DNA from 4 places in the Siminovitchia sediminis genome. Region 3 is predicted to be linked to each of the others. Evidence: predicted binding sites of a transcription regulator. Region 3 holds the regulator's gene; each other region holds the start of a gene.
What was found. The regulator Rex, encoded in region 3, represses fermentation and respiration genes when NADH is low (regulators of the CRP and FNR family bind a similar motif). The targets are predictions, from matches to a motif close to TTGTGAAATATTTCACAA.

Region 1: the regulator Rex is predicted to act here: its motif matches at 5,418-5,435, upstream of ACFSCZ_RS07640 (cytochrome ubiquinol oxidase subunit I).
Region 2: the regulator Rex is predicted to act here: its motif matches at 2,188-2,205, upstream of nadC (carboxylating nicotinate-nucleotide diphosphorylase).
Region 4: the regulator Rex is predicted to act here: its motif matches at 3,218-3,235, upstream of ACFSCZ_RS00310 (cytochrome C oxidase subunit II).

Annotation. Positions count from the first base shown of each region.
Region 1 covers NZ_JBHUEO010000017.1:55,954-63,801, reverse strand. Annotated here, with positions in the region: gene ACFSCZ_RS07660 (carbamoyl phosphate synthase small subunit) at 1-188, shown strand, start outside; gene ACFSCZ_RS07655 (carbamoyl phosphate synthase large subunit) at 181-3,312, shown strand; gene argF (ornithine carbamoyltransferase) at 3,309-4,259, shown strand; gene ACFSCZ_RS07645 (staygreen family protein) at 4,331-4,783, shown strand; gene ACFSCZ_RS07640 (cytochrome ubiquinol oxidase subunit I) at 5,597-6,952, shown strand; gene ACFSCZ_RS07635 (cytochrome d ubiquinol oxidase subunit II) at 6,949-7,848, shown strand, end outside.
Region 2 covers NZ_JBHUEO010000013.1:88,016-95,863, reverse strand. Annotated here, with positions in the region: gene ACFSCZ_RS06870 (flavodoxin) at 737-1,180, opposite strand; gene nadC (carboxylating nicotinate-nucleotide diphosphorylase) at 1,309-2,157, opposite strand; gene yhfH (protein YhfH) at 3,340-3,468, opposite strand; gene ACFSCZ_RS06855 (processed acidic surface protein) at 3,659-4,678, shown strand; gene ACFSCZ_RS06850 (class D sortase) at 4,678-5,283, shown strand; gene ACFSCZ_RS06845 (glycine betaine uptake BCCT transporter) at 5,532-7,037, shown strand; gene ACFSCZ_RS06840 (spore germination protein) at 7,294-7,848, shown strand, end outside.
Region 3 covers NZ_JBHUEO010000104.1:2,018-9,865, reverse strand. Annotated here, with positions in the region: gene ACFSCZ_RS17850 (CPBP family intramembrane glutamic endopeptidase) at 1-429, opposite strand, end outside; gene ACFSCZ_RS17845 (hypothetical protein) at 426-686, opposite strand; gene tatC (twin-arginine translocase subunit TatC) at 846-1,604, opposite strand; gene ACFSCZ_RS17835 (twin-arginine translocase TatA/TatE family subunit) at 1,618-1,797, opposite strand; gene ACFSCZ_RS17830 (redox-sensing transcriptional repressor Rex) at 1,844-2,521, opposite strand; gene moaC (cyclic pyranopterin monophosphate synthase MoaC) at 2,563-3,048, opposite strand; gene ACFSCZ_RS17820 (ABC-F family ATP-binding cassette domain-containing protein) at 3,173-5,113, shown strand; gene ACFSCZ_RS17815 (hypothetical protein) at 5,316-6,137, opposite strand; gene tsaD (tRNA (adenosine(37)-N6)-threonylcarbamoyltransferase complex transferase subunit TsaD) at 6,316-7,338, opposite strand; gene rimI (ribosomal protein S18-alanine N-acetyltransferase) at 7,335-7,805, opposite strand; gene tsaB (tRNA (adenosine(37)-N6)-threonylcarbamoyltransferase complex dimerization subunit type 1 TsaB) at 7,798-7,848, opposite strand, start outside.
Region 4 covers NZ_JBHUEO010000001.1:58,515-66,362, forward strand. Annotated here, with positions in the region: gene hprK (HPr(Ser) kinase/phosphatase) at 1-558, shown strand, start outside; gene ACFSCZ_RS00300 (b(o/a)3-type cytochrome-c oxidase subunit 1) at 860-2,512, opposite strand; gene ACFSCZ_RS00305 (cytochrome c oxidase subunit II) at 2,509-2,982, opposite strand; gene ACFSCZ_RS00310 (cytochrome C oxidase subunit II) at 3,005-3,157, opposite strand; gene ACFSCZ_RS00315 (Crp/Fnr family transcriptional regulator) at 3,312-3,998, opposite strand; gene ACFSCZ_RS00320 (gamma-glutamyl-gamma-aminobutyrate hydrolase family protein) at 4,162-4,896, shown strand; gene ACFSCZ_RS00325 (Alp7A family actin-like protein) at 5,184-6,374, shown strand; gene ACFSCZ_RS00330 (hypothetical protein) at 6,387-6,950, shown strand; gene ACFSCZ_RS00335 (M20/M25/M40 family metallo-hydrolase) at 7,190-7,848, shown strand, end outside.

The sequences.
Region 1 (7,848 bases), on a different contig from region 3:
ATACAGGCTTTAAAGTGTCATATAAAAATGTGCATGACCGGACAGTTGAAGGACTCGTACATGATGAATATCCATTGACTACTTACCAATTTCATTCTGAGCATGTATTCAATCCTTTAAACGAACGGATCTTTAACCAATTCTTCCAAACAGTATTTGAAAGCAAAGGAGCTCGTTTGTATGCCTAAGCGGAAAGACATCAAGAAAGTTCTTGTCATTGGCTCCGGGCCTATTGTCATCGGCCAGGCAGCTGAATTTGATTATGCAGGAACTCAAGGCTGCCTTGCTCTGCAGGAAGAAGGCTGCGAGGTCATACTGGTCAATAACAACCCGGCGACCATAATGACAGATGAACAATTTGCCGATACAGTTTATTTTGAACCATTAACTGTCCAAAGCATTACAGAAATTATTAAAAAGGAAAATCCTGATGGTATTTTAGGAACATTAGGAGGCCAAACAGGCTTAAATTTAACGGTTGATCTCTATAAAAAAGGCATATTGGATAAGTACAACATACAGGTGTTGGGGACCACTCCAGAATCTATCATCCAGGGGGAAGACCGGGAGGCCTTTCGATCGTTGATGCATGAATTGAAGGAGCCTGTTCCGGAAAGTGAAATTATCCACACAGTCGAAGAAGCAGTATCTTTTGCCGGCAGCCAGGGCTATCCCATTATTATACGTCCCGCCTATACGCTGGGCGGCGGGGGAGGAGGCATTGTACACAACGAAGAGGAGCTGCTGAGAGTTGTGAAAAAAGGCCTGGAATCCAGCCCTATTACCCAATGCCTGATAGAAAAAAGCATAGCGGGATTGAAAGAAATCGAGTTTGAAATGATCAGAGATGAAAATGATACATGTATTGCCATCTGCAGTATGGAAAACTTTGATCCTGTTGGAGTCCATACAGGTGATTCAATTGTGTTTGCCCCTCAACAGACACTGTCTGACCGCCAATTTAATGCTTTATATCAATCAGCTGTAAAAATTATCCGTGCATTGAAAATTGTTGGAGGATGTAATATTCAATTTGCACAAGATCCTGCCTCTGAGCAGTATTATTTAATTGAAGTAAATCCAAGGCTTAGCAGATCCTCAGCTTTGGCATCTAAAGCAACGGGCTATCCCATTGCAAGAATTGCTGCAAAGCTTGGCCTGGGGTATCATCTGCATGAAATTATAAATCCGGTAACAGGTACAACATATGCCAGTTCAGAACCTGTTGTTGACTATACCGTAGTCAAGATGCCGCGGTGGGCTTTTGATAAATTCCCGGATGCCCAAAGACAACTTGGAACAACCATGAAGGCAACAGGTGAAATCATGGCCATTGACCGCCTGCTCCCATCGGCCCTTCAAAAAGCTGTAAGATCCCTTGAATTAAAAACAAACGGTTTGGAATTAAAAGGTATTGCGGACCGGAGTCATGAGGAGTTATGGAGCTCTGTCATACATGCAGATGATGTGCGTTTCTTTTCAATTATTGAGCTTTTAAGAAGAGGAGAGCCTGTGGAGACGATTCATGATCAAACAAAAATCCATCCATATTTCCTTCATGTTCTATCTGACCTCGTCAAATTAGAGAACAAAGCTAAGAATGAAACAATGGAAACGATAAATCCCGGATTTCTAAAATTATTAAAAGAAAACGGATTTTCCGATACTTGGCTAGCTTCGATCTGGAATGTTTCTTTGAAACAACTGAAAGAAAAAAGAAAAGAATACGAAATCATGCCGGTATTCCAGATGGTTGACTCATGTGCCGGAGAGTTTACAGCTGCAGCTCCTTATTTCTATTCTACCTGGAAAGGGGAAGGCGACCATATACTTTCTGACACATCTAAGAAAAAGATTGCGATCATTGGTTCGGGACCCGTTCGAATTGGTCAGGGAATTGAATTTGATTATTGTACAGTGCAAGCCGCACTATCGCTTAAAAAGTCAGGCTATGAAACCATTCTGATAAATAACAACCCGGGAACAGTCAGTACCGACTTCCAAATTGCAGACCGCCTGTACTTTGAACCTCTCCATATAGAAGATGTAGTCAACATATTGGAATTCGAAAAACCGGATGGAGTAATTGTACAGCTGGGCGGGCAAACAGCCATCAATTTAGCTCAAGGCTTGGAAGAAAACGGGATTCCGCTTTTGTCCATTAACCAGGATCAAATTGATATTGTAGAAGATAGAGAGAGATTTTATACTCTTTTAAAGGAGCTGGATATTCCGCATATACCAGGGGGAACTGCCTATGACGAACAAGAAGTCATAACCAAAACGGCTCAAATCGGCTTCCCTGTATTACTTCGTCCATCCTACGTGATTGGAGGACAGGGAATGATTATTGTCCATAACCAGGAAGAGCTGGATACACACTTGCCCAATATTGAGTATCCGGTACTGATTGATGCCTATTATAAAGGGATGGAATTGGAAGTTGATGTGTTGGCAGATGGAAAAGAAATTCTTATTCCGGCTTATTTTGAGCATATTGAAAAAGCGGGAGTTCATTCCGGTGACAGTATGACCATTACACCGCCGATCCATGTGTCGGAAGGTGTAAAAAAAACCGTGTTTGACTATGCGGAAAGAGTAGCCGAAAAATTAAAATTTAAAGGTATTTTTAATATCCAATTTGTTGTTTATCGAGATGCTGTTTATATGTTAGAGGTCAATCCGAGAGCTTCCCGTACAGTACCTATTGTAAGTAAAATTACCGGGTTGAATATGATTCAGGAGTGTGTGAATATACTGACAGGCTCATCCTTAACGAATGTTCAGGCACCAATTTCACCTTCATTTTACACAGTCAAAAACCCTGTTTTTTCAACCGGAAAACTGGATGGTGTAGACCCGAAGCTGACTCCTGAAATGAAATCTACCGGCGAGTTGATTGGTATTGGCCATACATTAGACGAAGCCCTGGCCAAGTCAATGATTTGGAATGAACAATTAACTGCAAAAATGACATATGATCTTCCGGAAATCTACGTCGATGCATTGGAAAGGGATGAAAAAATTATTAAAAAGCTCCTTTTGAAGGCTGGTATAAAAATGATCACAGAAAGAAATGGAATACCTTTCAATGAATGGGTGAAAAACGGCAAAGGTTCTGTATTAGTAAGCTTGAAAGATACAGCTGACTCCGTTCAAAAACGGCAAACAGCCTCTGTTGCACAGTTACAGGTCATGACTGAGCTGGAGACGTTTGAATCCTATATAAGAGCTATAAAAGGGGAAATTAAAAAACCTAAATCAATCCAAGATTGGCTTAACAGTATACGAAAGGACGTGGTGACACCATGACGGCTGCATCAATTTCCTTAAAAGGGAAACATATGTTGACACTTGCAGATTATACAAAAGATGAGATTATGCATATTATTCAAACGGCAACAGAATTAAAACAGATGCAAAAAAAAGGTGAACCGCATCCTTATTTAAAAGGAAAAACACTTGCCATGATATTTGAAAAACTGTCCACCAGAACCAGGGTATCCTTTGAGACTGGCATGTACCAATTGGGCGGCCATGCATTATTTTTAGGAAAGAACGACCTTCAAATGGGACGAGGAGAAACGGTTGAAGACACAGCAAAAGTTCTTTCCCGCTTTGTGGACGGGATTATGATCAGAGCATACAGCCATGATTCAGTTGTTCAGCTTGCAAACCATTCAAGTGTTCCTGTGATTAATGGTTTGACTGATGAATATCATCCTTGCCAGGTTCTCGCAGATTTAATGACTTTGTATGAAGTAAAAGGAAATCTTGAAGGGAAAAAGCTGGCATATGTGGGCGACGGCAACAATATGACACATTCTTTAATGATCGGATGTGCAAAATTAGGCGTCAGCTGTTCTGTTGCAACGCCAAAAGGGTATGAGCCAAAACAGGAAATTGTTGAATTGGCAAAACGTTTTGCAAAGGAAACAGGAGCAGCAATCGTAATTACCAATGATCCAAAGACGGCGGTGAAAGAAGCCGATGCAGTTTATACTGATGTCTGGACAAGTATGGGCTGGGAAGAAGAGCAAGAAACAAGGTTAAAAGCATTTGCTGACTTTCAGGTCAATAGTGAATTAATGAAGGAAGCTCATGAGGATGCTGTTTTCCTTCATTGTCTGCCCGCACACCGTGGAGAAGAAGTCAGTGCGGATGTCATTGATGGACCGCAGTCACTTGTATTTGATGAAGCTGAGAACCGACTGCATGCCCAAAAGGCTTTGATGGTTGCCTTAATGGCAGATGAGTAACGGATCGGCATCACAACTTGTGGGCTGTTATCATATTATAGGAGAGCAGAACCGAAAGGGGAGATGCTCTCATGAAAAAACTCCAGTCCGATCCATGCTCGGTCGCTATTTTGCCTCCAGCCACTGCATACAAACCAGTAGATGGAAGAAAGTATACATTTATTATGTCAACTTCGGACCAACATGCACACTTAACGATCGGCTATAAATATACGGTGAGTCCCGAAGAGGCCTATACGAAGAAAATGTTGACTGCTGAATGGAGACCTAGGCTGGGTGAATATATTTTATCAGGTACAGTACACATACATGATAGCGATACAGAAGAAGTTCCGCAGAGCAACCTGGAAATCCAGACTGAACTGCCTCATATCATTTCGACATTGATAGAAGCTGACAAGAGTTTATATTTACATGTGCCTTGGCTCCTGGATGCACCGATATATATTGAAATAAATTTAAACAAAAGACATAAAACCATCCAATATTACGGGACACCGAGACAATATTTGAATCATCAATAATCAGGCACAGGTCGGCAAGCCTGTGCCTGATTTTTTGTTCATCTCACTATTACAAGTATACTTCTGTTTTGAGATATTATTACTCTAACTTCCTATAATTTATATTATGTAAACTAGAAAAACAATTTGTTTATAAGCACGAGTCCCTTCTAAAAGTTGTTCACACTTTTTGTGCTCCCCATCAGCCTCTTTAAAAGATTACTATCTAATCTTGGTTGAATCTGAAATTTATTTTGCCATTCATCCATAAATGCCGGCTTGGTCTCCAGCATCAGTGCCGATCTCAATAAGCTTAAAAGTACGCAATTGTGGTATAACAATCCATAAAGAAATAATGATAGTACTTTATTTATTTTCGATATAATCCATATATAGCCATTCCTGTTATGACGGGAGTCATGTATAACCATTCAAAATTCATTGTTCCCAAAGTGGTTGAATGAACTCATTATAGGACAAAAATAGAATACCGACTGAGTCTCACTTACAGTATCAAAAAAGTAACCCTCCTCTCCCTTTTCATTATTTATTCCAAGTCCCTGACTGTCCAGACAAATCTAACATGACGGCAAGATAGATCTAAACCATTGATTTACCCCATACCGCGTATGAACAATAGCCAAATGATTAAAGATTGTGTGATTGTTCACGATTTGTTCGCATTACGTTTATTAAATTATCATTTCTGTACAAGCTCTTTGATGGATTCAACAGTTATAATTGATATATAACAGTATTCGCAAAAAACCCTCTTTATTTAAAAAAACTTTAGAAAATTCAACAATAGGCATCAATAGATGGAGGAGGTAGAAAATGAACCTGCTATTTGAAGATCCGGTATTTGCCAGCAGAATGTTAACACTGCTGACCCTCTCAGTACATGCTATTTATGCGACGATTGGTGTAGGATTTCCGCTATTTATTATGATTGCACATTGGCTCGGAATAAAGAAGAATGACGATCACTATATCCTGATGGCCAGACGCTGGACTCGCGGATATCTCGTTACTGTAGCTGTCGGAGTCGTAACCGGAACGATCATTGGATTGCAGCTTTCCCTTCTTTGGCCAAACTTTATGGAGCTTGCCGGTAATATTATTGCTTTGCCTCTATTTATGGAAGTTTTTGCATTCTTCTTTGAAGCCATATTTTTAGGTATTTATTATTATACTTGGGACCGATTTGACGACCAGCGGAAACATTTCTTGCTCCTTATTCCTGTTGCGTTAGGTGCAGGAGCTTCCGCCTTATTTATTACAATCGTCAACTCATTTATGAATACACCTCAAGGTTTCAACTTGATAAATGGCCAATTGACAGATGCAAATCCGTTTCTGGCCATGTTCACATTAGCAATGCCGACAAAGGTTTCACATGTTCTAGCCACCGCGTACATGACTGTGGCGTTTATGCTGGCAGCCATTGGAGCCTATCGATTAATTAAAGGATCCAATCATGTGTATCATAAGAAAGCTTTGCATATGACCATGAAAGCCGGTCTGATATTTTCTGTTGCTGCTGCCTTAATTGGAGATTTCTCGGGTAAATATTTGGCTGTATATCAACCGGAAAAATTAGCTGCTGCAGAATGGCATTTTAAAACAGAAGAAGGAGCACCTCTGGTTTTGTATGGAGTGTTGGATGAAAACGAAAATGTCAAGTATGCAATTGAAATACCGTTTGCATTGAGTATACTGGCCCACGGAAATCCAACGTCCGAAGTCATTGGTTTGGACCAATTTCCAGAAGAAGAAATCCCGCCGCTTATGGTCCATTATTTCTTTGATATCATGGTGACCATTGGTGTGTTTATGCTGGTTTTATCCTTAACTTACTGGATCGGAACCAAGCGGGGATGGTCTTTTGTAAGTGCGAATTGGTTCCGCTGGATCATTGTTTTGGGAGGCCCCCTTTCCTTCCTGGCAATCGAAGCGGGATGGTGGATGACGGAAGTTGGACGGCAGCCATGGATTCTTCGCGGAATTATGACCGTGGACCAAGCTGCTACGACAAGTGATTATGTCGGGGTCATGTTTATCCTCTTTGCGCTGTTATATCTTATTTTAGTCATTGGAACTGCTGTTGTACTTCGCCGGATGTTTCATAAAAATCCAATAGAGTCAGAGATCGAACGCTATAAAGAAAAACAGGCTGGTGAAGTGAAATGAGTTTGGAAATTATAGGTATTTCGGTGCTGTGGACCTTTCTCTTTGGTTACGTATTGCTGGGGGCTATTGATTTTGGAGCCGGTTTTTTCAACGCTTACGGGATTATCACCGGAAAACAACATATTTTATCCAAAATCATTCAGCGTTATTTATCTCCGGTGTGGGAAGTGACCAACGTATTCTTCGTATTCTTTTTTGTCGGGATTGTAGGGTTTTTCCCGAAATCAGCATTTTATTTTGGAACCATCCTCCTTGTTCCCGGCAGTTTCGCGCTGATCCTAATGACCATTCGGGGGTCCTATTACGCGTTTGAAACGTATGGAGCAAGAGGACATAAAGGGTATGCCTTTATGTATGGCATTGCCGGTCTTCTTGTACCGGCTGCGTTATCCGTTGTTTTGGCCATTTCAGAAGGTGGGTTCGTATCCATCATTGATGGCAAGCCTGTTATGGATTATTGGGCCTTGTTTACAAGCCCGTTATCTTGGTCAATTGTCGTCTTGGCACTGGCTGCAGTTTTGTATATTTCGGCCGTTTTTCTTACATGGTATGCGGACAAAGCGGGTGATACGGCCGCAACAGATTTAATGCGTAAGTATGCCCTGGCCTGGAGCCTTCCATTAATTATTGCTGCCGGCGGAATTATATATGAACTCAGCTTTCACAATCCAGAGCATTTTGAGCGTATCCTTGATCTATGGTGGATGTTCGCCATATCCGCTGTCTTATGGATCGCAACCGTATGGTTGCTATGGAATCAGAACAAGTACGGCACTGCCGTATGGCTATTGATTGGGCAATTCGCATTTGCTTTTTATGCATATGGAATATCGCATTATCCATACTTGCTCTATCCGCATTTAACGATTTACGAAGGCTTTACAAATGAGGCAATG
Region 2 (7,848 bases), on a different contig from region 3:
CGACTTGGTCAACCTTGAAGACCCATTTTTCAGTTTGAGCATTTTTTGGTTGATTTGAATCCTTTGTGGCCATTCTCTAAGTTTAATCATTGTTCGGACGCGCTGAATCTCCCTTGGACACCATTTTTTTTCGTTCAACGGTCATTGGTCGCGTTGGATCACAAAGACCATATACAGCCATGGTTTACCCGTAACGCAGGATAAGGATAGGTGCCCTCTTCATCAGCAGCCATTCTGCCGATAAGAGGGACACGTCCAAAAAAATTTTTAACTTCTGGTTCCGCGTGCGTTCGATTTGCCTTTCTTTTGTTGCTGCTCCTCCGGACGCTTCTCTTTGCCATGTCTGGGTTCCCGGTGTGTTTCTGAGTCTTTTACCATTTTTGTCCCTCCAAAAGCTGAATTGATCAAGTTCTATCATGACCCAAAGCGGTTCAATTATGCGGGGTACCGGGATGTGATACAAGAGAGGTATGGCTGGTTGTTCGGTATTGTGTGCCGCGAAAACCAAATGGTTCCCTTTATAACAAAATTGGGGATTACTGATGTACAATTTATTCCTGAAGACAATTGGCTGCCGATAAAAAATCATCGGCGACATATGTGTAGTCCAACACTGCCCTGGCTTAACTCCCCCGCATGTTTTACACTTTCCGGCAAACGGAGCACACTTTTTAAAAAAGCAATTCTCCCAGGATTTCATTGAACTTTGCCTACGATACGGCACGATCACCTTTGTTCACTTTTTCACAAAAACTCTCACCAACTCTTCACACCTTTTCGCATCTTCTGCATCAGGACCAAGGTCCGCAATGACACAATCATCGACCAGAACAGCTCCCACTTCCTGAAAACGCGCAGCCATCGTATCCACTGCCTTCCCAAATTCCGGATAAAAGCTGTCACCCGAGCCGAACACAGCAACCCTTTTTCCAGTCAAGTCTATCTTAAGCAGGTCTTCGTAAAAATCCTCTACTTCCCATGGAAGGTCTCCATCATCATACGTGTAGGTCCCAAACATGATACCATCATACTCTGTCAGCTCTTCGGCCTGAATATTATCGGCATCAAAGCACTTTCTTGTTACCGGAATCCCCTGCTCCTCCAGATATTTTCCCGCGATGTTTGCCATCTCCTCCGTGTTTCCGGTCATGCTTGCATAGAGCAAAAGTATACGTTTCATACCCCCGCCTCCATCTGATCTCTTTGTTTTTATCATAAGGGAGGAAGGCTTTTCCTTACCTTGATGCTCATCAAGTTTAATGAAAAAAACGCCCGCCGGCGTTTTTAAATTGAAAATTTTTATATGTTTTAGACCAAAACGGCTGCGTCCACGTTTACCTTTGCACTAATATCAAGGGCGGAAACAGAGTGAGTCAAAAATCCGAGAGAAATGTAATCCACCCCGGTATCCCTGTATGTGGCCAGGTTTTTCATAGTGATCCCACCGGAAGCCTCCGTCACAATCCCTTCCGGCACAAAACGAATCCATTCCCTGATTTCCTCCGGTGTCCGATTGTCAAACATAATGACATCTGCTTTGGCAGCAACGGCTTCCAGTACTTGTTCTTTCGTTTCGGTTTCCACTTCCACCTTGACCATGTGCCCCACTTTTTCACGGACAGCTGCCACAGCGCCAGCTATGGATCCTGCGAACGCAATGTGGTTGTCCTTCAGCATAACACCGTCATACAATCCGTATCGATGATTACTGCCGCCGCCACATCGAACAGCATATTTTTCAAGCATCCGCAAACCTGGCGTCGTTTTGCGTGTATCACAAATTTTTGTATTTGTGCTGCCGAGCACTTCCACTGCTTCCCGCGTCTTTGTCGCAATCCCGCTCATCCGTTGGACGAGATTCAAAATAACCCGCTCACCTTTCAGAAGACTGGCCACTGCTCCCCGTACGGTGGCCAGCAATTTACCGGCTTCCACTTTTTCACCGTCACGGACGAAAAGATCGCAAGTGAGTGCAGGATCGAGAACCAGATAGCCCATTTGTATCATATCTGCCCCGCAAAATACGCCGCTTTCTTTGGCAATAAAATGGACTTCACCCTGCTGGCTGCTCCCAAAAATCTGGCTGCTGACATCACGGTCGCCAATGTCTTCAAGGAAAAATTGCTCCAGCTGCAGCCGGAGTTTCAATGTATTCATCTTTCTCATTCCTTTGTATAGATTTTCCTGTCGTGATTTATATCACAAGTTAAACGGATAATTCCTGCGAAACGTTGTTTCAATATTGCTTGTTAACTTTGTGATCAAAATCACATGGTATTCATCGCTTGCATAAGGTTACAGGTGTTTTGACACTAATATTTACATAGAATGTCGTTCATGACAAGCACTTTTTATAATTTACAGAAAAGTAGAAGCTGTGCTGCTCTCTGCCAGATTTCGATTTTAAGCCGTGGTTATATTTTTACTTATGGTGTGTAGGTTTGACGACGCGGCTTTCCGCTGAAACATACTCCTCACCTTATGTTGTTTTTGTGGCTTTGAAAATTGTCTTTAAGTCCTTTAGGGTAACATGCCCGGGTGGGAGCTTTACTGTTCAATTACAAAATTTAAAGTCCATGCCAACATTTACTGTCCATGTTTGAGCATAAATGGGCAGATTAAAAGAATTACGATCCTAGTCTGGACCTTTATTCAAGTACAGGATGGACTGTATCCAAGTCAAGTCCATAATATCGTTAAAAGTATTCGGCTTTTTGTTTCGGGCAGATGTGCTGTACTCTCCATCGAAGTACAGCTACAGCGGAGCTGCTTGGCATTGACCGCAGCGCGAATTCTGATTGACTCCTCCAACATGGGCACACGAGAAAGAAAGTCCCCCAAGTTCTTCCCTATCATGCGATAAATCCGTTCGTTCGGCAGGGTTTCGATTACAAATTCCACCGAGTATGGAGAAAGGGCAGTTGTTCGGGAAGATTCTGAAGAAAAATACCACCGAGTATAAAGAAAGGGCAGATGTTCAGGAGGAATACGCTTAGAAACAAAAACACTACCGTGTTTTCAGTTTGACGCTTTATTTAGGAGGATTTCCACGCCTAGCTTTTAAGTACTACTGTCCGGATGCGTACTTGTACTTTCAGGATTTACTATCCACGTCTGAACCTTTACAAAATAAAAGCCGCGGCCAGGCATTTGCTGCCCGAATCTCATAATGACTGTCCCCTCTAAGCAAGCAGCTGTCAAACTGTTCGACATTCTGTTATATATCACGTTTGCCATTGGGATCAACAGCGCTCTTTTCCAATAAAAATAATCTGCCTTTGCTTCATTGCGAAACAGGCAGATTATGGAGGGATTTCGTTCAGTTTTTTCAATGGTTTGTTACTCCTCTGTTTTGCTTAAACAGCGTTCACACTCGTTGAAATAGCACTCATGCATTTCGTGCATTTCCTCTCCGCATTCGCAGCATTGTTTACGGGGAATATTCCGGTAAAATTCAATTGGCATCATGGTGGATGGCCTCCTTTTGATTGTTTACTATATTGTATTATAACAGATTAATATTGTCAATAACTGTTATATATCTCTTTTATATATATTTCATTTAATAAATTAATATTTGTGTAAAACCTCCTATTCAGGAAGCTTCTGATCGAATATAATTGGAAGGTATTTTATAAATTTTCAGGGGGAATCGTATGTGAAACGTTTGTTGTCTGCTGTTCCTGCAGCGATCCTTGTTATTTGGATGCTGCCCTTATCCACTTTTGCAGCAGTAAATCCGCAAGATTCAGAGTTTCAACGTTTTTTACTGGATATTGGAATGAATGAAGAAGAGTTCATTACATATTTTGAGGGTTACCACGGTTATACGCTGGAGGATTTTGATTCTGTTCAGGAAATGATCAATTATTTGGGTGACACCATCAACGAACAAAACTTGAAGGCCTTGCTGGACGAATATGGCCTGACACAGGAAGAGCTTGAACAGCTTTTTGCAGAAAATGGCTTGTCTCTGGATGATTTTATTTTTATCGATGACCTGGATGTGGAAGTTTACTATTTAACATCTGATGATACGGTCAGTATGGATGAAGAGATTGCTCTGGCTCTGCTTAGCGAATTCGGGGTAACAGAGGAAGAAGGACAAAGACTGGCCGATCACCTGATGAAAGTGATGGAGAATGCTGATTCGGAAGCATTTTTGACGAAATTGCTTGACCTTGAAGCCCGGCTGTCTGCTTTCCCTGAATTTGACAGCTCCTCGGATCTCACACCAGCACAAATGGTGGAACTTCTTGATATATGGGAAGAGCTATTGGAACTTTTTGAAGTGAAGGTGGATTATTATTTAGTAAAGAATGGCGTTGAAACACCTGTTTCAATTTCTGCCTTACTTCAAATGGATACTGTGGACGAAGCCGATTTACTTATAAAAATTTATTCAAAAGACGGTCAATTTCTTGCTGATTTGCTGATCACCAAAGAAATGTTTGGGTCTGATTTCATCCATCATGCCGGTCAAAAAGCTGAAAAGGCCGTGAAGTCTGCTGCAGCAAATCCTGAAGCTGAAAACGGTGCAAAACCGGTTGTCAAAACTGTCAATGGGGGGAAGCTGCCGGATACAGCCGCAGGCTATCTTCCACAAGCAGCAGCAGGATTTGCACTGATTATTCTCGGAGCTTTTTTATTCCGTAAACATAAAGTAAAAGGTGCCTGATGAAACGCTATATTTTTCTGACAGCTTCCGTTGTCTTAATGGGGCTCGGCAGCTGGCTCGCCGCAACGAATGGTTTGAAGTTCGTGTCAGGTCATACGGTTTCTGCACCCCTCCCTACGGAGGAAAGATCCGATAAAGAGAAAATGGCACCGCCTGTCCCCGAGAAAACCGTTGTTTATGAAGAACGCCCAGTAGAAGGAGATATGATCGGTCAGTTGATCATTCCCAAGCTGGATGCGGTACTGCCCATCTATCATGGAACGGATGAAGATGAGCTGGAAAAAGGGGTGGGCCATTACGCCGGCAGTGTTCTCCCCGGAGAAAAAGACCATACCGTCCTATCCGGACACCGGGATACTGTATTCAGAAGGCTCGGTGAAGTCGGCAAAGGAGATATCTTGATCGTCACCACTTCAAAGGATGAATTCACTTATAAAATTCGGAAGGTCCGCATTGTGGATGCTGATGACCGTACGGTTATTGTTCCAAAGCCGCGCGCTGCGTTGTCTGTAACAACGTGCTATCCATTTACTTATATCGGAGATGCACCGGAACGCTACATTTTAACCGGGGATCTAATCAAAACCAAAATAATGACAGATTAAAAACAGCTGCCCTGGAAAGGTGTAAGAACTTTTCCGGCAGCTGTTTTTTATTTTGGATTGTGTCAAGCCAATTTGGGGTATATGTTTATGACTATTTCGTTGTCCCGGGGGCAAAATACATGTACTTTTTTAAATAAGAAGAGTTCATATATGGTTTCATCAAGGGATTTGAATAAAAACATGAAGATTGTTATGGTTAGGTATGTTGAAAACGGCCCTCCAATCAAGGAAGGAGAGAATAGATCTTGTTGGGTAAAGTTTCAAATGTCTTTTGGATTTCTGCCATCATTCTGCTGATTGCTGTTATGTTTGGTGTTGTTGCACCCAATCAGTTTGAAAAAGCTACTTCGAATATTGAGTCTCTGATAACTTCGGGCTTCGGCTGGTATTATTTAATTTTGGTAACCGTGATCGTTGCCTTTTGCCTGTTCATTATTTTTAGCCCGGTAGGAACGATCAAGCTGGGGAAACCCGATGACAAACCGGAATACTCCAAACCGTCGTGGTTCGCCATGCTGTTTTCAGCAGGGATGGGCATCGGCCTCGTGTTTTGGGGAACGGCCGAACCGATTTCCCATTATGCAGTTTCTCCGCCCATCTCGGAGCCGGGGACGGATGCCGCCATTAAAGAAGCGATGCGGTTTACATTCTTTCATTGGGGGATTCATGCCTGGTCCGTTTATGCCCTTGTCGGGCTTTGCCTCGCCTATTTCAATTTCCGAAAAGAACAGCCGGGATTGATCAGTGCTACACTCGGTCCATTGCTCGGAAAACATTCGAACGGGAAGCTGGCTTTGGTCGTCGATGTGATTGCTGTCACAGCCACCGTTGTCGGGATAGCTACAACCTTGGGATTTGGAGCCGCTCAAATTAATGGCGGCCTGGCCTTTCTGCTGGGAATTCCAAACAATTTTCTCATCCAACTCATGATTATTATCATCGCTACTGTTTTATTTTTAATGTCGGCTTGGTCAGGTTTAAGCAAAGGAATTAAATTTTTAAGCAATACCAATATGGTGCTGGCAGTTGTCTTATTGGTTCTTGTGTTCATTCTCGGCCCCAGTTTATTCATCTTGAATATGCTGACGGATACGATTGGAGCCTATGTGCAAAATATTATTCAGATGAGCTTCAGGATTGCACCCCTGGATGCCGGACAGCGGGAATGGATCAACGGTTGGACGATCTTTTACTGGGCCTGGTGGATTTCATGGTCGCCGTTTGTCGGAATTTTTATTGCCCGCGTATCAAAGGGAAGGACGATACGGGAATTTATGGTGGGCGTCCTCCTGCTTCCTGTGATCGTCAGCTTTATTTGGTTCGCTGTATTCGGATCAACTGCGATCAACATTCAGGCAACAGGTGCGGTGGACCTAACACAGTTTGTGACAGAGGAAGTCCTGTTTGCAGTATTTCATGAAATGCCATTTTCGGCAATTTTATCAGTAATTGCTGTACTGCTGACTTTAATATTCTTCGTCACCTCTGCGGATTCTGCTACATTCGTGCTCGGCATGCAGACATCCTACGGATCCCTGACACCTCCCAATAGCGGAAAAATTGTATGGGGAATCATTATTGCCGCCATGTCGGCCATCCTGCTGTACAGCGGCGGGCTGCCGGCCTTACAAAATGCACTTATCATAGCGGCCCTCCCATTCTCATTGATTATGATTATGATGATGGTGTCCATCTACAAGGCCCTTCGCCAGGAACGGCGTGAAATGGGACTTCAAAGAAGAAAACGCAAATGATCGGCAGCAGGCTTCTGAGAGCCGGTATAAGAGCGGGAACGGTCCCGCTCTTTTTTGTGTTCTAATGTATAAAATCACGATGGACAAGGACGTCCTCGTGCTGGATGTGGCGGCCAGGAAGTCCCTGGCGTCCTGAGCAGGCGTCTTCATTATTTCTGCACAGTTTGCAGGTTAAGTTTTTCTTGTAATTTGCGCATGTTTTTTCCATTTCCGTTCATATTAACGGTAAAGCAGGCAAGGCATGGGGGTGTGGAAAGTGAATCTCTTCAAAAATAAACGGAGAAAATTTGGCAAAAATATTATGCATGTACAGAAAGAGGAAAAGCAGGAGGAGCCGAAATCTCAGAATAATGACCAATTTTCAAAGGTAGCTGCTCATAATTTACAGCGTTTTGAAGAGTTGTTTCATTATCCCACAAATGATTCGTTAAAATCACGAAAGTTGTTCTCGCCTTCGATTAACCGTAGCGTCATCCTACTCTTTATCGGGGGTGCCGCCAATACGGATGTGATTCGCGAGAACATTATTAAGCCTTTGATAAAACGACAGAACCATACGGTCGATGAAAAAAACATCATCGACAAGGTCAGACAAAATATCCTCACCGTTGCCAGCGGAAAGATTGTATGCACGTTTGATATAGCCGTACAGGGATTGCTGAACGGAAATACACTTATTTTGATTGACGGAGAGCGCGATGCCCTTTTGGTCGATACGACCGGATTCGAGGAAAGAGCCATTTCTGAACCGACAGCGGAAACCGTTGTAAGGGGACCGAGATCCGCCTTCGTGGAATCTGCCGATGTCAAC
Region 3 (7,848 bases):
TTCCTCACAAAATCCCGCTGTGAGAGCTACCCCTACAAACAACACTCGTTCCTTTAATGTAGTCGGCAGCATAAACCGGACTTCGTCAAGCTGGCTGCTGAAATATATTGAAATTTTTTCTTTCAATTTTTTTGAAAAAATAACAGCCAAAGCCAAAAGAACACCGGCTGTTACTGCCCCCAAGCCGATATCTTTTAAATGCCCTGCCTGGGAAGAGAGCAGAGGATCCTTGACAAAAAATAATTCAGACACGGATCGGCCCGTCCAAGCCCAGTAAGACAGAATAATCCAGACAATCACCCATTGTGGAATAATGATGTTCCAATACATTTTTGGCTTATTCTGAAGATCTGCTTTTTTCATATAGTAATAATCCGAGACCGGATAACCGATCACGATCGCAAGTAAGACAACCGTTAGATAAATCAACCCCTTGCCCCCTCTTTTAAGAAAAATGCAAGCGCCCGTCCAACGCCGTACAAACGACCCATCGTTATGCCATCAGGAACCCACGATAAAAAGACGATTTCCATCAAACAGCTTTTCACCCTGGTATCTGATGTCAAATCGTTAAAAGCATGCTTGAAATGCTCCATTATGCGCCGCAGCAGCTTTAATTCCGGGTTATGGCCGCGACCTGATCTTACGCTTCCACCGATACGGCCTGCGCCTCGTGACAAAGTCACGTTCAGATGCCACATCCCATGGATGTCGGCCGCTGGTTTGCCCCGTCCGTAAAGCCAGATGGGCGTTACAATTCTTTTATTCGAATAACTGTATAGAATGTAAACAAGAAAAAAAAGCATGGCCATCCAAGGTGGTTGACCATACTCTCGATGTTTTCCCTACTGCTCGCTATTCATTTGTCTCTCCCATTCGGCCTCTGCTTCCTGTACTTTCTTATAGCCGATTTTCGAAATCCAAATACTGATTTCATACAGCAGCAACAGCGGTACTGTCACCATCATATGAGAAATGACATCCGGCGGTGTAATGAAAGCGGCGATGACAAGTAAAATAAAGTATGCATATTTACGTACCTGTTTCAGTAAGTCCGGCGTCACGAGACCAAGCCGTGTCAAGAAAAGGATGACAACCGGCAGTTGGAAAAGAACACCAAACGGAATTGTGATCTGAAATAGAAAATGAAAATACTCGTTGATGCCAATCATCGTTTGAATATCCATATTGCCCGACAAACCGAGCATAAAACGGATCACAAACGGAAACAAAACATAATAGGAGAAAAGAACCCCCGCAATAAACAACACAAGCGATACGGGAATATAACTGAGTGTGACTTTCCGTTCTTTTTCCAGTAATCCGGGACTGATAAAGGCCCACAGCTGATATAAAATCACCGGCGAAGTCATAATCAATGCCAGGACGAACGCCATTTGCATAAACACTTTAAACGGATCGGTTACCTTGAAAGCGTTCATGGTAATATCCTGTGCAGCACTTGCATGCTGAATCCATTTAATCAGTGGCTGTGATAAAAAAAAGCTGACAATCATCGCCAGCACAAAGAAAACGACTATAATCACCAGCCGTTTTCTTAATTCTTCTATATGATCAAGAACCGTCATGTTCTTCTCATTCATATCGTTCATCCTATCACTGGTCGGTGTCTTTCTTCTTGTCCTTCTCATCGTCTTCCGCCAGCCCTTTGGTTGCGTTCTTAAATTCACGCAAAGTATTTCCTGCTGCTTTACCTAATTCAGGCAACTTTTTGGGACCAAAAATCAAGAGAGCGACAAAAGCGATAATCAGTAAACTTCCTGGACCTACTCCCATAGGGCCCACCTCCTCATATGTCTTATTTTAACGGAAACTTGTCGGATTAGCCATTTAAATTCGTATGTTCCTGTGAATTTTCCGTGTCATCAGGCGGAAAGTTTTTTAAAAAATAGATGAGAGACTGCAGCTCCACTGCCAAGTCGATATGATGAACCCGTATGGATGGCGGAACATTCAAGCGTGCAGGGGTAAAGTTCAAAATTCCCTTAATATCTGTTTTGACTATCCTGTCCGTAATCGTCTGAGCAGCACTTGACGGCACCGTCAGAATCGCCACCATCACATCTTCTTTTTGCAATCGCTCTTCCAACTCATTCATATCATATACGGGGACACCGCTGATCTCTTTTCCGATCTTGGCAGGATCGACATCAAATGCCAGGGCAATCTTTGTGTTATTATTTTTTAGAAAGTTATAATTTAAGAAAGCCGTTCCTAAATTTCCCACACCGATTAAAGCAACTTTTGACAGTTCATCCTGGTCAAGCGTTTTTCGGAAAAAAGTAAGCAGATAGTTTACATTATACCCATATCCTTTTTTTCCAAGCGCTCCAAAATAGGAAAAATCTCTGCGGATTGTAGCGGAATCCACTTTCACCGCTTCGCTTAATTCAGCGGATGAAACTCTTTGTTTTCCTGAAGCATGCAAATTTTTCAAAAACCTGTAATATAGCGGCAGCCGCTTTGCCGTAGCCTGCGGTATTTTTGTTTCTTCGTTCATTTATCGAGCCTCCAAGACTAGATGCCAAGATTACTATGCCATTATCGTTTAAAATCCTTACTTGAAACTCCGCCTGTCTTCTCGACTAAATATGTTGGACCGATAACCATCCCTTTATCAATCGCCTTGCACATATCATAAACGGTCAGCGCTGCAGCAGAAACGGCGGTGAGGGCTTCCATTTCAACGCCTGTATTTCCAATGGTTTTAACCGATGCTGTAATCTTCAGCTGCCTGTGCCCTTCTTTGCCGTCTTCCCATTCAAAAGAAATATTAATGCCTTTTAAAGGGATCGGATGGCACATGGGAATGATGTCCCACGTTTTCTTGGCAGCCATAATTCCCGCCACCTGAGCAACAGAAAGAACATCCCCTTTCTTTACTTTATGCCGACTGATATGTTCATAAATGGTTTGATTGACTTCAATACTGGATTGGGCAATGGCAGTGCGGACCGTCTCAGGTTTTCCGCTTACATCCACCATTTGCGCCCTGCCTTCTTCATTAAAATGGGTTAACTTACTCACGTTCAACACCTCTTTTCCATCATACACTATTTCGGAAATCCTGTCCTATCCCTCTTGATGAATTTTACAGATTGTCAAAAACTCAAAAAATGGTAAACTGACTATGATTAGAGGTGTAGAATTCATGCTACTGTTACAAGTACAGCAGATCACGAAATATTTTGGGGCAGATCTGATTTTATCAAATATAAAACTGGAGCTTCACGACAAAGACCGTACAGCGCTTGTAGGAAGAAACGGCGCAGGAAAGTCTACGCTGCTTAAAATTATTTCCGGAGAATTGTCTTATGATTCAGGGCAGATGGTTAAGCCGAAAGATACCTCCATCGGCTATCTGTCACAGCATACCGGTTTGGAATCCGACTTGACAATCTGGGAGGAAATGCTGTCTGTCTTTAAAAACGTCAGAGAAATGGAACAGCAATTACGGAACATAGAACTGCAGTTGGCAGATCCTGCAAACTATGAGCAGGAAGGGGCCTATGACAGATTACTATCGGAATATGACCGCCTGCAGGAGACGTTCAAGGAAATGGGCGGTTACCAATATGAATCGGATATACGGTCCGTCTTGCATGGATTCCGATTTTTTGAAGAGGATTACGATACATGCATTGCCACGCTGAGCGGCGGCCAAAAAACCCGCCTTGCTTTGGCGAAGCTTTTATTAACGCAGCCCGATTTACTCATTTTGGACGAGCCGACGAACCACCTGGATATTGAAACGATGGCATGGTTGGAAAAGTACCTGCAGAATTATCCCGGAGCTCTGCTCCTCGTCTCCCATGACCGCTATTTCTTGGATCAAATCGTCACACAAGTGTATGAGCTTTCAAGACAGGAGATCTCCGTATATCACGGAAATTATAGTAAATACCTTGAACAGAAAGCTGAGAAGTATGAACGAGAGAGGAAGCTGTATGAAAAACAGCAGGGGGAAATCGCAAAATTAGAAGATTTCATCCAGCGGAATCTGGCAAGGGCCTCTACGACCAAGCGCGCCCAAAGCCGGCGGAAACAACTGGAGCGCATGACCATCATGGACCGCCCGGCTGGCGATGAAAAATCTGCTTCCTTTTCTTTTTCCATCGATAAGCAAAGCGGGAATGATGTCCTTTCACTCGAAAATGCGGTGATCGGGTATAACGGAGAACCATTGGCAAAGGGTATCCTTTTGAAGCTTTCGCGCGGTGACAGTATCGCATTGGTCGGTCCAAACGGCGTAGGGAAGTCTACTTTGCTAAAAACGATTACGAAGAAGCTGCCACTGTTATCCGGAGACATCCGCTATGGCTCCAATGTCCAAATTGGCTATTATGACCAGGAACAGGCCGACTTATCTTCCAATAAAACCGTGTTGCAGGAATTATGGGACCACTATCCGCTTAAAAACGAAAAAGACATTCGGACGGTTCTCGGCAATTTTCTGTTCAGCGGCGACGACGTCCTCAAGACCGTTTCTTCATTAAGCGGGGGCGAAAAGGCCCGTCTCGCTCTGGCCAGACTCATGTTGCAAAATGCCAATCTGCTCATATTGGACGAGCCGACCAACCATTTAGACCTCGATAGCAAAGAAGTGCTGGAAAACGCCCTTGTGGATTATCCGGGAACCATTTTATTCGTTTCCCACGACCGCTACTTTATCAACAGAATTGCAACAAAAGTGGTGGAACTGTCCACAGAAGCAACAGTGGAATATTTAGGTGACTACGATTATTATGTTGAAAAGAAGGAAGAAATGGCAGAATTGGCCAGACTGGCGCAGAAAAAAGAAGCAAAAACACGCAAAACGGCAACTTCTTTTGTGAATAAACCTTCTTATCAACAGGAAAAGGAACGGAAAAAACTGGAGCGGCAGCGGAAACGCCGAATCAGCGAATTAGAAGAGCAAGTCACCCAGCTGGAAATGACCTTAGCTGAAAAAGAAGACCTGCTCTGCCAGCCGGAAATCTACGAAGACCACGAAAAATCATTGGAGATTCATACCGAAGTAGAAAAAGTAAAATCAGAAATCGATCAATTAATGGAAGAATGGACGGAGCTTTTGGAGGAATCAGATGCTTAGGGCCCTGCATCATGCAGGGTCTTTTTTTGTTGTATAAACTGCAAACGGGACTATAGATGGCGGAGTTTGCAATTTAAACTTTATTTGGCGGTTTGGCACTATGAATTATTTTGAGACGGATTTAGTGCATTGAACCGGGGGTTCGTGCTTTGAACCGGGGGTTCGCGCTTTGAACTGGGATTTCGCGCTTTGGATCGCGATTTCACGCTTTAAACCGGGATTTCGCGCTTTGGATCGCAATTTCGCGCTTTGAACCGGGATTTCGAGCTTTGGGTCGCGATTTCACGCTTTGGACCGGGGGTTCGCGCTTTGAACCGGGGGTTCGCGCTTTGGATCGGGATTTCGAGCTTTGAACTGGGATTTTGCGCTTTGAAATGGGATTTCGCGCTTTGAACCGGGGGTTCGCGCTTTGAACTGGGATTTCGTGCTTTGAACTGGGGGTTCGTGCTTTGAATCGGGATTTCGAGCTTTGGGTCGCGATTTCGCGCTTTGAACTCGGATTTCGCGCTTTAAACCGGGATTTCGCGCTTTGAACCGGGGGTTCGCGCTTTGAACCGGGGGTTCGCGCTTTGAACTGGGATTTCGCGCTTTGGATCGCGATTTCGCGCTTTGAACTCGGATTTCGAGCTTTGAACCGGGGGTTCGCGCTTTGAACCAGGATTTCGCGCTTTGGATCGCGATTTCGCGCTTTGAACCAGGATTTCGAGCTTTGGATCGGGATTTCGCGCTTTGAACTGGGATTTCGCGCTTTGAACTGGGATTTCGCGCTTTGAACCGGGATTTCGCGCTTTGAACCGGGATTTCGCGCTTTGGATCGCGATTTCGCGCTTTGGATCGCGATTTCGAGCTTTGAACTGGGATTTCGCGCTTTGAACTGGGATTTCGAGCTTTGAACTGGGATTTTGCGCTTTGAACTGGGGGTTCGTGCTTTGAACCGGGGGTTCGAGCTTTGAACCGGGATTTCGAGCTTTGAACCGGGATTTCGCGCTTTAAACTTACTAAAGTTATTAACAACATTGCACACAGGCTAACACTAGACTTTTCAACTTATTAACATTATTATACACATTATCCACATTCTCGCGTACGTTTCATCCACATTACCCACATACCTGTGGATACTCTGGTGATCCTTTTAATTTCTATCTCTATTTTCCTAATTAGGGTGCGTTAAGCACAAAAAAAGCGACCGAAGCCGCTTATTAAAAGTTCTCTAAATCCAAACCCGGATGAGCATTCATATCCAGTTTTCCTCTCTTGCCTGCCTTATAAAGCACAGTACCTGCAGCAGCGATCATGGCTGCATTATCTGTACATAAATATAAAGGCGGGATCACTAGTTCAATTTGATGCAAGTCACTAAAAGCTTGTTCCAAAGAGGCCCGCAAGCCCTGATTTGCTGCTACTCCCCCAGCAAGCAATACCTGCCTGACCCCAAACTCCCTGGCAGCCCGGACAGTTTTTTCAGTTAATACGTCAATGACACTTTCCTGAAAACTGGCAGCCAGATCTTCTGGGGATATCTTTTCCCCACGCTGTTCCGCATTGTGCAAAGTGTTGATTACTGCTGATTTTAAACCGCTGAAGCTAAAATCATATGATCCTTCTTCCAGCCAGGCTCTCGGCAAATCGATCACAGGCTTGCCTACCTGAGCAAGTTTATCAATTTGCGGCCCTCCCGGGTAAGGTAGATTCAATGTCCGTGCCACTTTGTCATAAGCTTCGCCTGCCGCGTCATCCAGAGTTTCGCCAATGACCTGGAAAGCTCCGTCTTCTTCCATGTATATGAGCTCTGTATGGCCTCCGGACACGACAAGCGATAAGAGTGGAAATGTAAAATCAGTGATCAGCCGGTTGGCATAAATATGGCCTGCAATATGATGAACACCGACCAGCGGCTTATTTGAACTAAACGCCAACGCTTTGGCCGCATTGACTCCAACAAGCAGGGCACCGACCAATCCCGGACCTTCTGTCACCGCGATTGCATCAATTTCTTTAAGACTTACCTCTGCTTGATTCAAGGCTTCCTCAATGACGATTGTCATTTGCTCAACATGATGCCTGGAAGCCAGTTCCGGAACAACCCCTCCAAATCTCTTGTGGCTTTCTATTTGGCTGGCAACTACATTTGAAAGGATTTCCGTTCCATTTTTAACAACAGATGCAGCAGTTTCATCACAGCTTGTTTCTATTCCTAGTACAATGATCTCTTTGTTGCTCATAAATTCACCCACATCACCTGTGCATCTTCATGATTATCTGTATAATAACCTCTTCGGATGCCGCCATCCTGAAACCCAAGCTTCTTATATAGCGACTTCGCAACGTGATTACTTACACGCACTTCAAGTGTCATCGTTTTTGCTCCGGCTTCTTTTGCTAGCTCCATCATTTTGCAAAGCAGTTTTTCGCCAAGCTTTCTTCCCCGATATTCCGGCAACACAGCAATATTCGTAATATGCGCTTCATCTAAAATAATCCATACGCCGCAATACCCGGCTTTCACACCGTCTACTTCAATAAAAACATATGAGGCAAACCGATTATGGGCGATATCGTTATAGAAAGCTTCCTCAGGCCACGGTGCCGTAAAGGAACGGCTCTCAATATGATGAAGGTGTGGAATATCTTCCAAGTTGGCAAGACGGAACTCAATATTTTTAATAGCTTCCATGCTGCGATCAATCATTTTGTATTTTCCCCTGTCTCTCCAGCCATTTGGCTTCCGCCTC
Region 4 (7,848 bases), on a different contig from region 3:
ATCCGGAAAATGGATGCTTATTTGTTAAAGGCACTTGCACCGGAAATGGCCATTCACGGTGTTTGCGTAAATGTTTCGGGTATTGGCGTTTTACTTAGAGGGAAATCGGGCATCGGAAAAAGCGAAACCGCCCATACATTAATCAGAAGGGGACACCGCCTTGTTGCCGATGATGTGGTTACCATTAAAAAGCTCGGTCCTCAAACTATTTTGGGCACCCATGACAATACGACCAGGGAACTGCTTGCTCTGCGGAGCATCGGGCTTGTAAACGTGGTGCGTCTATACGGAAGAGAGGCGTTTCAGGATCAAACACGGATTGTGCTGGATATTGAGTTGACCAAATGGGAAGAAAACTCCCTGAATAATGAATTGGAGCATGAGCCACAATTTACCGATTATATGGGTGTGAAGATTCCGCATATAGAAATCCAGCTTCAGCCCGGGCGTGATGTGGCTGGCTTGATCGAAGCGGCTGCAAACAATTGGTATCTTCAGAAAGAGGGTTACAGTGCTGCGGAAGAGTTCTCAAAAAGGCTTGGAATTGATCATATTTAGACGACTCCCTTAGCCGCCAAATCTCGGTGTGTAATGACTATCTGTACGTATTTGATAAAATCCTCCTATAATTTGGAGGTGTCCCGGGTTTGCCCGGGGTTAAACTAAAAAGACAGACAGGCAACATTTTTAATGCCTGTCTGTCTTTTTTCAGTTATTAAGTATAAGGGAGATGTGATTGTGAGCAGCCTCCAGGCTTTGGACGAATCTTACATTATTTTTGTAATTCTACAGAAATGGCCAAAATAATTAAAGTGACAATCATGATGGAGAATATCACCATGAACATTCGATCAACTCCTTACCATGTAATAAAACCTCTGGAACCTGGCGGAGAATGCTGGATCATTTCAGTCAGCGGCATGGCATAGGCCATAAGGATGAGTGCCAATGCAATGCCTACCCATAATCCCCAATTTTCCAGTAATTTCGCTGTATGAGATGTGTCGCTTTTCGCGATCGGAAACTCTACTGCTTCTTCTTCTGTTGCAGCTTTAGGGGTTACAAACATCAGGTTAGCGACGATGTATACCAGCAGCATCGCTGAGAAGAATAAAATCGTACCCCCAATGGCCATTGTTACATGGTTCGAAAGAATGCCCTGAAACCATTCAAGTGCTGATTCGTGACCGTTGTATCCTGAGTAAGCTGTTCTTCTTGGTGCCCCGAGCAATCCAAGCAAATGCTGGGCAGTGGACATCAGGAGCATACCGACAGCCCAAGAAAAGATTTGGATATGGGCCAATTTTTGTAAATATTTTGGAAAAGTTCTGCCTGTCAAGTACGGAACAAGCCAGAATGTTACACCCATAAAGGTCATGGCCACAGGCGTTCCCACTGTAATATGGAAATGTCCTACGACCCATAGCGTATTGTGAACTAGTTCGTTCAATTGAAAGCTTGCATTGACGATCCCGCCTGCACCGCCAGGAATAAAGAACAACATGGCAATGAACAGAGAAGTAAAGCGGACGTCTTTCCAGGGAAGCTTTTTAAACCAGCCGAACAGTCCGGTTGCCCCCTTTTTTCTGCCGGAAGTTTCGAAAGTGGCAAACATGGAAAAGGCAGTCATCAATGTAGGTACTACGACCATAAATGTTAAAACAACCTGCAGAAATTTCCAAAAGCTATCGATACCGGGTTCTGTCAATTGGTGATGGAATCCGACCGGGAACGAAAATAGGATAAACAGTACGAAAGAAAATCTGGCTAACGAATCACTGAACACATCTGTGCCAATGATTTTCGGCATGACGACATACCAAGCCATATAGGCAGGCAGCAGCCAGAAATAGACGAGCGGGTGTCCAAAGTACCAGAATAAGGAACGGCTCAATTCCACGTTAATCGTCTCTGTCCAGCCAAATGACCAGGGAATATACTGAAACAAAACAGTGGTTACAACACCCAAGCAGGCGATGATCCATAACAACAGGGTGGCTACTGTCATATAAGCAAACAACGGACTGAATTTCCCTTTGTTTTGTTTCTTCCAAACAAGATAATGTCCGAGTAAGGCAAAGCTGGTGAACCATGTTCCGACGATCAATAATGCCAAACCTACATAAAACCAGCCGCTTGCTTTTAACGGAGCATAAAACGTATAAAGTACAGATGCTTCTCCGGAGATAATCATGGCAGTAGCCAGGGTGGTTCCAATGGCCGTTACCCACAGTCCCAGCCATAAAAAGAAACGGACCCTGGGACCGAAAGAGCCGAGTGTTTTACTCATTCCGGCAATCAGGAAGGCAAATATAAAAAACGTCGTAAACACAAGTGCAAGCAACACGCCATGTGCCGTTAAAATCTGATAATAATCCAGGAATTTGGGCAGCTGCAATTTATCGTTTCTAATAAATACTTGAAGAAGTCCACAAAATGTACCAATAATAAATGCAATATACGATATCCCGATATTCCAAAGTGCTAGTTGTCTGTCACTCTTTGCTATCATGGTTCATACACCTCAATTTCCGTTGACATATAATGGTGGCCTGTTCCGCAATATTCATTACAAAGAATTAAATAAGTACCGGGGTTTTTGAAAGTATAACTTTTTTGGGTAATCCTTCCTGGAACGGCCATCATATTTACCTTTGTATCGTCAATGGTAAAACTATGAACAACATCTGTGCTCGTTATTGTAAAAATAATTTCCTTGCCCGCTGGAACTCGGATCTCCTGGGGGTCATAGCCGAACGCCTTTGCAACAGCGACCACTTCATATGTGTCTTCATCAATCTGTCTTACGCCCGGATTATCAAATGGGGCAGTTTCATTCACTTTTTCGGGATCAATCGTATCCAAACCTCCCGAAGGTTCATGACCATGGGCAAAAGCGGTCACGCCGACAATGCTTAAAAATACAACAAGCGATAAAATCCCAAAGGCTAACCAAATTTTCTCGTACTTATGAAAATGCATATTTTGTCACCTGCTTTTTTTATTATCTGGCTGCGTACATAATATAGGCAGCTGCCCACATTGCGATCATGACAACACCTACTCCCATTACACTGACGAGCGTTCCTTTTAACTTCGGCTCTGAATCATTCCTGGTTTTGGACAAAGGTCCTGTCTCTTGCGGATGCTTAGCCACTGTATAGTCTACCTCCCATATGATTTCTGTCTTTATCGTAATCTTGCTGTTTCATCGCATCTGTGATAAAAGTCACAATCCCCGGCAAGTTCACAAGACCTTCATAAGTACTTCATTTTTTAGACAAAAAAAACCACGGTACGGGACCGCGGATCTAATCTATTCTGCATATTTCAATTGGACAGTTTTCACAATGAATTTCATTTTTGAGATACTGAAGGTCACAGATGACCATTTTACCGTTTTCCATTTTAATGATTCCCTCATGTTTTAAGGTATTGAGCAGGCGATTCACAACTTCGCGGCTCATGCCGCAAAAATTGGCGAGCTCTTGATTCGTCACGTGCAGATCGATCAGAACTCCATCCTCTCTCTCGTTACCGTAACTATTGGTCATACGGATCAATGTGGAATACAATGCTCCTTTTTTCCCGTGTAAAATGAGATCTCTGAATTTTGATTGAGTCTTTTGCTGCTGTTCGCCCATCATTTGTAAAATTCCAATTGTAAGTCCCGGGTTTGTCAACAGCTTTTCTTCTAATTCCCGCTTGGCAATTTTTATATAATGTCCGTTTTCAATGACTTTGGCTTGTACTCTATAGGCAGATTGGGCGCAAAACAGCTGTACCTCGCTGATCACATCATTTTTTCCGCAGATCCGAAAGGTAATTTCCCGTCCATCCGGGGTAATTTTCCCGATTCGCACCTTTCCTGAAAGGATATAGAAGAGGCTGTCAGCATGCTCTCCTTCTTGAAAGAGGAAACTGTCTTTTGTCATTTCCTTTTCAGGCTGTCCTTGCATAAGAAGTTTCTCTATCGGCTCTGTATCATGTTGAATCATTATTCGTTCACCATTTTCTAAAAATGTATGTTTCATATATGTTTAGAACCATTATACCATTTTCATTGGGTGTACTTTATGAAAATACTGTGTATTCAAAGCTTATCCTGTTTGGAGACATAAAAAAAGGGTATGAATGCTCTGTAGCAGGGGAGTGAGTAGTTTGCGGATTAATAAACCCATAATCGGAGTAACTTCCAATTTGGAATTTGTCAAAGAAAATATTAGTTATACTTTATATTACAGTTATTTGGAAGCCATAAAAAAAGCAGGGGGCATTCCCATTGTATTGACTCTGGGCAGCGAGGAAATGGTTGACAGGTGGGTAGAGATGATAGACGGACTTCTGTTAACTGGAGGGAATGACATCCATCCAAAGTACTATGACGGGGATCTGCATCCCGAACTGGGATTGTTAACACCAAAATTGGATCAATCAGATATGATGGTCATTAAAAGAGCGTATGAGGAGCGGCTCCCCATGCTGGGAATTTGTCGAGGTTCTCATTTAATTAATGTGGCGCTGGGCGGAACTTTACTTTCGGATATAAAATCGGAGCTTACTGATGCAGAGAATCATTTTGATAAAGGGAACCGGGAGAAAAAACTTAGCCATAAGATTTATATTGAGAAAGATAGCATACTTTATAGCATATACCATCAGCCGGAAATTGAGGTAAACAGTTTTCATCATCAGGCGATTGACGAATTAGGAAAGGGGCTAAAATGTACGGCCCATGCAGCGGATGGGGTGATTGAGGCCTTTGAAAGTATCGATGGTACAATCATGGGTACTCAATTTCATCCAGAAGAGTTAAGAAAGTTCGATTATCATATGCATCAATTTTTATCGATTTTCATCGGGAATTGTAAAAAGAAGAAGGAGGGGCAGCTGTGAGGCTGCTTTTTTTTAAAAGAAAACAATGTGTATACAATAAAGTAAACTTGTAAACAAATATTGCATAATTGTTTACAAAAATGTGCACATGTATACAAATCAGTAAACAATTTAATATGACAACATGTGTACATGTTACGTATACATGTACACATGTATACAAAATTGAAAACAAATCAACGGATAATAAAACCGCCGTTGACCGAAAAAAGAAATTCAGGTAATCTTTATACATGCTTATAGAAATTTCCAGCCTATCACTTTATCAATGAAAGGATGAAAAAAGTATGGAAAAAACTAGATTAGCTGCAATTGATGTGGGAAATGATTCTCTAAAAGGGATTTTTGGTGAATTAGACCATGAAATCCAAATTCCAAATATCATTGCAAGAGATGTGGAGGATCGTCCGGTCATTGGATTGGAGGAATTAAATAATCAAGATCCATTAGATGGAATACATATTCGTGTGCACTCCCCTGCGCTATACGAAAACAATGCAATTTATCGGGTAGGGCATTTAGCTACCAGAAGCGGAAATGCAACCGAGCTGGATCCGGGAAGCAGCAAATCTGAAGAAGACCAAACACTTGTCATGCTGTTTACAGCCTTGGCATTGGATGCAGTCCATGATGAAAATAAAAATTTGTTCAAACATAGCAACAAAGTAGTAGAAGCAAACTATACACTGGGAACTGGACTTCCTTTAAGGGAGGTAAAGGAAGGGAAAGATGTAGGATACCGTTCCAAACTTCTGGGTTCCGTGCATCAAGTGGAATTTTTGGTAACCCCCAAATACCAGGGTATAAAAGTAAACCTCAAGTTTGAAGAAGTAAAGGTATATCCAGAGGGGTTTGCTGCTTTTATTAATCTTGTAATGGATAATGACTTAAAAATAATTAACAAAGATTTGATTGATAAACGTATTATTATCCAGGATATCGGAGGCTTATCTACGGATATCGCAGTCATTAAAAACAGAAAAGTAGACGATGACCGTGCGCAGGGGTTCAACCTTGGTGTTTCTGAATCTCTGGATGCCATCCGGGAAGAGATTCGTTCAAAGTATGGGGTTGAGCTTGATAGCCGGAGTGATGTTGTGGAAATTATCACAAAAAAGAATGATAGAAATCATATTATGGTGAAAGGAAGCCGGACCAGCGTCCATGATATTGTAGACCGGATTCTTTTAGATCTTGCCAAAAAACAATACCGCCATCTTCGAAACGTGTGGCAAAGAAACTCACAAACCGAAATTGCTTATTTTATCGGCGGTGGATCCATTGTTTTAAAAGAGTACTTAAAAGGGTTAAATAATAGCCTGGACGGATACAATATTGATTTTTTTGAAGATGAAAAAGAGAGTGTCTGGATGATGGCAAATGCGTATTACAAACTAATTGCTGACTTTGCTCGCAAGAATCAAAAGGAAGCAAAGCCTGAAGCAAAGGCCGAAGAGAAAAAGACGGTTAAAAATTAATAGGGTGATACCATGAAGGAAACGGGGATGAAGAGGGGGCAGCCAATTACGTTTAGAATCCCTTCTGACACGCCTGATCATATATTAAAGCATTTGCAAAAGCTCAAGGAAGAAGAGCGGAGAAATTTCTCGAGTAAAATTGCTTCTATTGTTGTGGCGGGTGTAAGCGAATCTTTGACAAGACAACGAGAGACTATAACTATTCCTCTTCCTCGGGCGTTGACGAAGGAACAGCGTGATTGGTTAAAACACGAACATTCTGAAGCGTTGCTGGGCAATATCGTGTACCAATTGTTAGCAGATCCCGTCAGGGCTGTTTCCATTCTTACGACACTTAATAGCAATGCTCTGGATGTAGATGAGGCTTTATATTTACAGGAAGAAGCTGCAGCCATACAGAATGAACATCTTGGTGGGCGAACAGAAAGTCCGGCATATGAATCTCCTGTAAATGATTCAGATATTGACAATCTTGATTGGAACGAGATCAATATGGGCGAGAAATCTCAAACATCGGAAGAGGAAGCGTTTGATGAAGATCCATTGGCTGACTTCTTGGAACAAATGAATAAATAAGTAAAACAAACAAGGGGACAGGCAGCTTCCCCTTGTTTTATTTTAATAATGAGCGAAAAACCTCGAATAACTGTGTTTCGGATCTTTTCAGGGATCAATCTGCTGAAATAAGGTTTTTTCTGAAATAGGGAAAGGCAATCACTGGCATGTCTTTTTTACCGGTTAAAAGGATGGATTGTATAAGTATGAAGATTTAGATAGTATGAATCTATCTAAACAAAAATGATAGGAGGAATCGCATGAAAAGTCGGATTGTTATTTCACTGCTATTGACCTTCTCACTTTTATTTACTGTCTTCGGCAGTGTTTCTGCTTCAACTGTAACCTACCACCCATCGCTTGCCCATAAGACCGGAAAAATGGCCTATGAACATACTAAATACTTAACGTACACGATAGGTCCCAGGGTAGCGGGTACGGAGAAAGAGGCGGAGGCGAGAGACTATATTATAAGTCAGTTTGAAAGAATGGGCTATACAGCCAATATACAGCCTTTCAGTTATACAAGAGGGGGTGTAACCTACCAATCATCCAATGTCATCGCCTATAAAAAAGGAAAATCCAGCAAGGAAATTATTGTCGGAGCGCATTATGATTCCGTTTCTGCAGGAAAAGGATCTGATGACAATGCTTCTGGTGTTGCTGTTATGCTCGAGGCAGCAGAAGTTCTCAAGAAGATTCCGACGCCGTATTCTATTAAATTTGTAGCGTTTGGAGCGGAAGAAGTGGGATTGCGAGGCTCAAATTTTTATGCAGGTCAGATGACTGAAGAAGAGATCGAAAATACCGCAGGGATGATCAACCTGGACAGCCTGGCAGTCGGAGATTATATGTATGTATATGGAAGTCCGGGGGACAAAGGGTTTATCAGAGATCAGGTCCTGAACATTGCCCAAAA